DNA from 2 places in the Janibacter alkaliphilus genome. Region 1 is predicted to be linked to the other one. Evidence: predicted binding sites of a transcription regulator. Region 1 holds the regulator's gene; the other holds the start of a gene.

Region 1 (4,272 bases):
CGATGCCGGTGACGCACGACACGACGCACGACGAGGGGCCGGTCACCGTGACCGGTGACCGACCCCTGTCATGCGGCGCACGGGCAGCCTGGACCCGGGCACCTGACGCGGCGCCGCGGGTCGAGGGCGGCGCCGCGGGCTCAGGCCGCCGGGATCACGAGCTCCTGGCCGGCGTGCACGTGGGCGCTGCCGAGGTCGTTAGCCACGACGAGGGCAGAGACCGCCTCGGCCATCGGCAGGTCCGGCAGCTCGGCGCGGGCGATCTCGCCGAGGGTCTGCCCCTCCGTCACCGTGACGACCTCCGGGGTCGCGGTCGCGCCGGCCGGCCAGGCGGCGACGGCGCCGGTGGCCAGGGCGACGCCGAGCACCGCCGACGTCAAGACGAGGCGACCGCGCCGGGTCACCCGCACGGTCGGTGCCGCGGCGGGCGTGACCTGCTCCCCAGTGGGCAGCGAGACGAGGTGGCGCCGCCGCACCCCCGCCCGGTCGGCGGGGTGCCCGGCAGGCACGGGGCGAGCGGTGGCGAGGCTGTGGCTGCTGGCGCTGAGCGCGGTCGCGGTCATGGCTTCCTCCAGGTGGCGTGGTCCGGCACCGTCCGACATCGAACGGACGTTCGAGCGAACAGGTGTACGAGTTGTAGCACGCACGTTCGACCCGATCAACCGCGACGTCGAACAGACGTGCGGATCGTGACCGGTCCGAGATCGTGGTGCGTCCATGCCCTGAAGTCGACCATCGACCACCGACAGCCCTCTGACCTGCGCAGACGCAGGGCAGCTGCGACCGCAGGATGAGCCCTCAGACCCGGATGAGCCCCCGCGGCAGGCTGGTGAAGGTCTCCACGCCGGTCTCGGTGATCCGCACCGACTCAGAGACGCCGTAGCCAGCGCCGGAGATCCACATGCTGCAGATGACGTGGAAGGTCATGTTCGGCTCGAGCACCGTGGACTCCTCGCTGCGGATGCTCATCGTCCGCTCCCCCCAGTCCGGCGGGTAGCCGATGCCGATGGAGTAGCCCAGCCGCGAGGGCTTGGTCAGGCCGTGCTCGGCCAGGGCGAAGGTCCACGCCTCGGCCAGCCGCGAGGCCGGCACCCCGGCGCGGGCGGTGTCCAGCAGCCGCTGCAGCCCGTCGGCGACGGCCTGCTCCAGCGCCACCACCTCAGGGGCGGGCTCGCCGAGCACGACGGTCCGGGTGAGCGGCACGTGGTAGCGACGGTGCGCCCCGGCCAGCTCCAGCAGCACACCGTCGCCGGCCCGGAAGCGGCGGTCGGTCCAGGTCAGGTGCGGGGTGTCGGCCGCCTCGCCGGTCGGCAGCAGCGGCACGATCGAGGGGTAGTCGCCCCAGGCGTCGCCGTCGCCGAGGGCCTGGGCACGCATGATCTCGCCCGCCACGACGTTCTGCGGGACGCCCTCCCCGATGCTCCCCAGGGCGGCCTCCATCGCCTTCGTCGTCACCCGGGCGGCGGTGCGCATCAGCTGGATCTCCCGGTCGGACTTGACCGCGCGCACCCAGTTCACCAGCTCGAAGCAGTCGACGAAGCGCCACTCCGGGATGGCCGCGACCAGCGCCCGGTAGGCCTTGGGCGAGAAGAAGTGGGAGTCCATCTCCAGCCCGACCACGCCGTGGATCCGCCCGACGAGGCCGCGCCGGCGCATGTCGAAGGCGACCCAGTCGAAGGGGTGGAAGTGCGGCCGGTGGATGTGGTTCTCCGGGTAGCCGACGATCTGCTCCAGCGGCAGCCAGGCGGTGCGGTGGGCGCCCTGGGCGTCGATGTGCCGCGCGTAGAGGACGATGTCGTCCTCGGCCGGGACGACGAGCACCTGCGGGGTGTAGAAGGACCAGGCGTCGTAGCCGGTGAGGTAGTAGAGGTTCGCCGGATCGGTGACCAGCAGCGCGGACAGCCCCTGGTCGGCCATCCTGGCCCGCACCCGGGCCAGCCGCTGGTCGTACTCGCTGCGCGGGATCCCGGTGTCGGACTCGGGCGTGGTCTCGGGCGTGGCGCTCATCGGCGGCCTCCTCGGACGGTCCGGGCCGCCGGGCGTCGGCGGCGTCGGGCCCGAGTCTGCCAGCGCTGCACCGTCGTGCCACGGGGGCCCGGAGACCGCGTCAGACGCCCCGACACGCTCGAACAGATGTTTGATATGTGTGTTCGAGGTGCCTAGGCTTGAGCGCAGCCACCAGCGAAAGGGTCGAGATGAGCGACGACAACATCCACCGCCTCCCGGAGCGGGACACCGGTGACGGTCTTACCGTGCGCCAGCGGCGCGTGCTGGAGGTGATCCGCAGCGCGGTCGCGGCGAAGGGGTACCCGCCGAGCCTGCGCGAGATCGGCACGGCGGTTGGCCTGACCTCCCCCAGCTCGGTGGCCCACCAGCTGGCCTCGCTGGAGCGCAAGGGGTACCTGCGCCGCGACCCGAACCGGCCGCGCGCGATCGAGGTCATCGACCCCGACGCCGGCGCCCCGGCTCCCCCGCCCGCCGACATCGCCGGCCCTCGGGGCGGCGCTGCGCTGGACGACGATGACCACGACCCGACCGGCCAGGGCGACGCCCGGCCGGACGCCAGCTACGTGCCGGTGCTCGGCCAGATCGCCGCCGGCGTGCCGATCATGGCCGAGGAGAGCGTCGAGGACGTCTTCCCGCTGCCGAAGCAGATCGTCGGCGAGGGCTCGCTCTTCCTGCTCAAGGTCGTCGGTGACTCGATGGTCGACGCCGCGATCTGCGACGGCGACTGGGTGGTCGTGCGCCAGCAGCCGCAGGCGGACAACGGCGACATCGTCGCCGCCATGCTCGACAACGAGGCGACGGTCAAGACCTTCAAGCGCACCGACGGCCACGTCTGGTTGCTGCCGCACAACCCCGCCTTCGACCCGATCGACGGCGACCACGCCACCATCCTCGGCAAGGTCACGGCGGTGCTGCGGCGGGTCTGAGCGGCCTGTCCGAGTGACGCGGCCTGCTGTCTGAGTGACTTCGAGCGACCTGGCAGGCTGTCCGTCATGACGCGTTGGCTCCCGCCGGTGGCGATCCTCGTCGGCACCGGCCTGCTGGTGGGCCGGTCGGTGGCCGACGGCCAGCCCGGCTTCATCATGCTCGCCCTGGCCGGTCTGGCGCTCGCCTGGTGGGTCTCCCCGCTCAACGGCATGCTCGGCCCGAAGCACGCGGCGGTGACCGCGGACCCGGCGGCGCACCGGGTGGTCGTCTACTGGCGGCCCGGGTGCGTCTACTGCCTGCGTCTGCGCGGGGCGCTGGGGAAGTACCGCTCGCAGGCCACCTGGGTGAGCATCTGGGCGGACGCGGACGCGGCCGCCTACGTCCGCTCGGTCAACGACGGCGACGAGGTCGTGCCGACCGTGGTCATCGACGGGCAGGTGCACACCAACCCGGACCCCGAGATCGTCCGCGCGGCGGTCGGTGCTCCCGCCCGCTGAGCGGTCCGACCCGCGCGGTCGGTGAGATCTCGGCCCGGATCAGCCGGCCGTAACCAGGCTCAGCCGAGGCGCTCGACGAGCCCGGCCAGGGCCGGCGCCAGCTCCGTGTCGATCCGCAGCGTGGCCAGCTCGTCCCCGCGGGTCGGCCCCCGGGTGAGGATCACCACCGGGATCCCCCGGGCCGCGGCGCGGCGGACGAAGCGCAGCCCGGACATCACCTGCAGCGAGGACCCGAGCACGAGCAGCGCCGGTGCGGCGTCGGTGAGCGCGAAGCACTCCTGCACCAGCGGCTTGGGGACCGCCCCGCCGAAGAAGACGACGTCCGGGCGCAGCATGTCCGACCCGCAGACCAGGCAGGTCGGCGGCACGAAGCGCTCGACGTCGACCTCGTCGAGGCGGATGTCGCCGTCCGGCCGGATCTCGTCGCTGTCCACCTCGTAGCCGGGGTTGAGCGCCCGCATCCGGGCGTCCAGGTCCGTGCGGGCGCTGAGGTCGCCGCAGCTCATGCACACCACCCGGGACAGGCGGCCGTGCAGGTCGATGACGTCGGTGGTGCCGGCGGCCTGGTGCAGGCCGTCGACGTTCTGGGTGATCAGCGAGCCGATCGCGCCGAGCCGCTGCAGCGCGGTGACCTGACGGTGCCCGTCGTTGGGCCGGGCCGCGGAGAAGCGCTGCCAGCCGACGTAGCTGCGCGCCCAGTAGCGCTGCCGCGCCTGGCTGCTGGCGACGAACTCGGACAGGTGCATCGGCGTCACCCGGCGGGTTCCGTCCGGGCCGCGGTAGTCCGGGATCCCGGAGTCGGTGCTCATCCCCGCCCCGGTGAGCACCAGCGCGGGGCGCT
Region 2 (4,272 bases), 610 kb from region 1:
ACCGGCCGCCCGGTGCCCGGCGAAGCGGCGACGGTCGCTCTGGGTGTCCTCGTCGGCGATCCGCTGCTGCAGGGTGAGGATGCCGTGCAGCAGGGCCTCGGGCCGGGGCGGGCAGCCGGGGACGTAGACGTCGACCGGGATGAGCTGGTCGACCCCCTTCGTCACGGAGTAGGAGTCCCAGTAGGGGCCGCCGGAGTTGGAGCAGGCGCCGAAGGAGATGACGTACTTCGGCTCGGGCATCTGGTCGTAGAGGCGGCGGACGGCGGGGGCCATCTTGTCGGTGACGGTGCCGCTGACCACCATGAGGTCGGCCTGCCGCGGGCCGGAGGCGAAGGGGATGACGCCGAGGCGGATGAAGTCGTGCCTGGCCATCGAGGCGGAGATGAACTCGATGGCGCAGCAGGCCAGCCCGAAGTTGAAGACCCAGAGGCTGTAGCGGCGGCCCCAGCTGAGCACGACCTTCATCGGCTTCGGGGCGTGCGCGGCGACCGGCCCGACTCGGGGCATGGGCAGGTCCGTCGTCACGCGGGTCACCCTAGCGAGGGGGACCGACCAGGGTGGGCCGGTGCGGGCGAGCGCCGGTGAGCGGTCAGCCGGCGCGGCCGAGCGCGAGGAAGAGGCCGAACTCGCGGTCCTCGCCGTCGACCTCCTTCGTCATCGTCGTCCCGTCGACCACCCGGACGTCGCCGAAGCCGGCCTCGCGCAGCGCGGCAGCCATCTCGTCCCGGCCGAAGCCGTGCGGGCCGTGGAAGCCCTCGCCGTGGAAGCTGCCGTCCTCGGCGTCGAGGTCGGCGATGGCCACCCAGCCCTCGCAGATCTCGCGCAGCGCGGCGAGCACCCGCGGCACGTCGGTGACGTGGTGCAGCGCCTGCAGGCTGACCACGAGGTCGTAGCGCTCCTGCGGCACCGGATCGGTCGCCAGGTCCAGGCGCAGCGCGCTGATCTGTCCGGGCTGGTCACCGATCCGTCGCTGGTTGACCTCGGTCATCCCGGCCGAGGCGTCGGCCAGGGTCACCGGACCGACCCGGTCGGCCAGCGCCCGACCGAGCAGCCCGGTGCCGGCCCCGTAGTCCATGACGCGGTCGTCGCGGCTCAGCGGCACCTCGGCGGCGATCCGGTCGGCGATCGCCTCGGCCCGCTCCACCTTCGCCGGGTCGTCGTCCCAGGTCTCGGCGGCCTCGTCGAAGTAGGCGGTGCCGTAGACGTGCTCGTCGTCGTGCGCGTGCGGCTGGTCGTGGTCGCGCCGACGGTGGTCGTGACCGTGGTCGCTGTGCTGGTCGTTCATCACGTCCATCTCAGCAGACCGCGGCGCACCGCGTGCAGCAGCCCGACGAGGACGATGCCGACGAAGATCCCCACCTCGACGAGGCTCGCCGGGCCCAGGTCGGTGCGCAGCACCAGCGCCCACGGGAAGAGGTAGACCGCGTCGACGGCGAAGATCACGTAGAGGAAGGCGTAGGCGAGGTAGCGCACCCGGGTCTGCGACCAGAGGTCGCCGACCGGGTCGACCCCGGACTCGTAGGTGGTGAGCTTGGCCGGCGTCGGCGCGGCCGGCGCCAGCGCACGGCGAGCCAGCGCGCCGCCGAGCACGACGAGCAGGCTCGCGACCAGCACGCCCGCGAGGACGACGTATCCGCTCACGGGCCCAACCTAGCCGCGGACGGCCCCGGCGACCACGGCTCGGGTGCGCCCACAGATCCGGCACAACCTCTTGCCTGTCGAACACATGTTCGATAAAGTATGTCCATGACAGCGACCGCCACCCCTCCGCTGACCGGGCTCCGCCCGGGAGGTACGGGTGCGGCGCCGCCGGGTGCAACGCCGCCGACCGAGGCGTCCCGACCTGGACCTCGGATCTCTCCGCCAACACCCGATCCGATGGAGCAGCTGGAGGCCGCGCTGGCAGCGTGCGACACGGCCCTCGGCGCGGCCATGGATGCGATGAACGACCCACGCCTGGCCTCCGGCGGGTCGTCCCTCCCCCACCCGGGATCCGGCATCCCCTCGGGCGAAGGGTGGAGCGGGGCGAGAGCGAGGGCCCTGCTCACCCGGGTGGAGCGGCTGGGTCGGCGCACCGACGCGCTGCGCCTGCGGCTGGTCGACGCCGCCGACCGGGCCGGGGTGCCCGAGCGCGGCGGTTTCACCGATGCCGGGTCGTGGACGTCCCGGCACACCCATCGCGACCGTCGGCCGGCGGCGAGCGACGCGAGCCTCGCGGCAGCGCTCGGCCAGGGCGGACCGCCGACCGACGACACGGCCGGCACGACGCCGGCAGAGGCCGCCGAGCTCGATGCGGGAACCACCGACGAGCCCGAGACGCCGGGGCGGACGCTGACCGGCCAGGCCCTGGACGCCGGGGACATCTCCGTCGCGCACGCCCGGGTCATCACCCGCGCGCTGGACGACCTGCCGGCCAGCGTCGACGCCACCGGGCGAGCCACCTGCGAGAGCGAGCTGCTGAGAGCCGCGCGGACCGTCACCCCGGCCCGCCTGCGGCACGTGGCCCGCCGGGTGCTGCAGCACGTCGAGGGCGACCGCGCCGCGGTCGACGCCCACGAGGATGCGGTCCTGACGCGTGAGGAGGACGCGGCGCACGACCGCGCCGAGCTCTGGATCAAGGACAACCACGACGGCACCATGACCGGCCACTTCACGGTCCCCGCCCTCGCCGGTGCCCAGCTGCGCACGGTCATCGACGCGATGACCGCGCCGAGGCGCCGCACCGGCAGCGCCGGCAGCACCCCCGGCATGTCCTGCGACGAGGGCCCGGGCGACGTGGGCTGGAAGCAGCGCCAGCTCGACTGGCAGCACCGCCGCGGCCTCGCCCTCACCGAGCTGCTCGGCCACCTGCCCACCGACCACCTGCACGACAAGGCCACCGCCACCGTCCTGGTCACGCTCGACCTGGCCACACTCACCGGCGAGCGCACCGGCGCCGCGACCACCGACACCGACCACCCGGTCAGCGCCGGCCAGGCCCGCCGCACCGCCTGCGAGGCCGGGATCATCCCCACAGTCCTCGACGGCGACAGCCTCCCGCTCGACCTGGGCCGCCAACGACGGCTCTTCTCACCCGCCCAGCGTGCCGCGCTCGCCACCCGTTACCGCACCTGCGCGGCCGACGGCTGCGAGCGCCCGTTCGCCTGGTCCGAGATCCACCACCTCCAGCCCTGGCACGCCGACGGGCGGACCGACCTGGACAACGCCGTCCCGCTCTGCGGCACCCACCACCGCTGGATCGACCGCACCGACATGCGGCACCGCGTGCATCGCCACCCCGACGGGCGCGCCAGCATCACCTTCGGTGACGAACCAGAGCGACCGGCAGCTCCGCCCGGGTGATGGCCGTGGGCCCATCGAGGGCCGCGCGACCAGAAATCACGCCGCAATCTCAGCGTTCGCTCTGGTGACGCCACATCGAGATGCGAGTGCACCGTCTGTCGCATCACCGGGGGCCGGCCCTACCTCCGGCCGGGCGTGAGCCCTATCGCCATCGCGCACCGGACGCGGGACGATGGATGCGTCGTTCACCACTGGAAGGGGTACTCGACATGACCGACCAGCAGCCTCCCCCTCGCCCCGGCGAGACGCCCGGTTCCGCCGAGCCGACGACTCCGGTGCCGCCGCCCCAGATGAGCGCCCAGCAGCCGGGAACGCCGCAGCCAGGCGACCAGCCCGGAGGCCCCGCGGCAGGGTCCGCCGGCCCGCAGCCCGGGCCTCAGCAGCCGTCCAGCGCCGGGGGCCCGAGCGGCCCGCAGCCCGGGCCTCAGCAACCCGTCACCGGCGCCGGGCCGGGCGTGCCGCCGCCCGGTTACCAGCCGACCGCCGGCGGCTACCCGCCGCCGACCCTGCAGCAGCGTCGGTGACGCCCGAGGAGGAGCGCAACCTCGGGATGATCGCCCACCTGGCCCCGGCGATCCTGCTCCCGCTGAGCGCCGGCACCGCCGGCTTCGTCGTCAGCCTGGTGATCTTCCTCGTCTACAAGGACCGGGGGCCCTTCGTCCGGGCGCACGCGGCCAACAGCCTCAACGTGCAGATCATCACGGGCATCGTCCTGCTGCTCTCGGTGCCCCTGATGTTCGTGCTCATCGGGTTCATCACCTACCCGGCCGCGCTCGTCTTCGCCGTCGTGGTCCACGTCATCGGCGCGATGAAGGCGAACCAGGGCCAGTGGTGGAACCCGCCGCTGACGCCCACCTTCGTCCGGTGACCCACGGGCCGGTGACCCACAGGCCGGCGGCGGCGACCGGAGTCGTCGTCGCCGGCCACGGG

The links. The regulator LexA, encoded in region 1, represses DNA repair genes until DNA is damaged. The targets are predictions, from matches to a motif close to TCGAACANNTGTTCGA.
Region 2: a site for LexA is predicted at 1,719-1,734, ahead of BJY28_RS07945 (HNH endonuclease signature motif containing protein). Genes of this name have one in related genera too.

What each region holds. Positions count from the first base shown of each region.
Region 1 covers NZ_JACBZX010000001.1:2,249,501-2,253,772, reverse strand. Annotated here, with positions in the region: gene BJY28_RS10860 (LysM peptidoglycan-binding domain-containing protein) at 141-563, opposite strand; gene BJY28_RS10855 (M24 family metallopeptidase) at 799-2,007, opposite strand; gene lexA (transcriptional repressor LexA) at 2,196-2,933, shown strand; gene BJY28_RS10845 (glutaredoxin family protein) at 3,000-3,431, shown strand; gene BJY28_RS10840 (NAD-dependent protein deacetylase) at 3,491-4,272, opposite strand, start outside.
Region 2 covers NZ_JACBZX010000001.1:1,635,616-1,639,887, reverse strand. Annotated here, with positions in the region: gene BJY28_RS07960 (NADH-quinone oxidoreductase subunit B) at 1-525, opposite strand, end outside; gene BJY28_RS07955 (class I SAM-dependent methyltransferase) at 590-1,285, opposite strand; gene BJY28_RS07950 (NADH-quinone oxidoreductase subunit A) at 1,285-1,641, opposite strand; gene BJY28_RS07945 (HNH endonuclease signature motif containing protein) at 1,879-3,342, shown strand; gene BJY28_RS16845 (DUF4870 domain-containing protein) at 3,863-4,210, shown strand; gene BJY28_RS07935 (hypothetical protein) at 4,222-4,272, shown strand, end outside.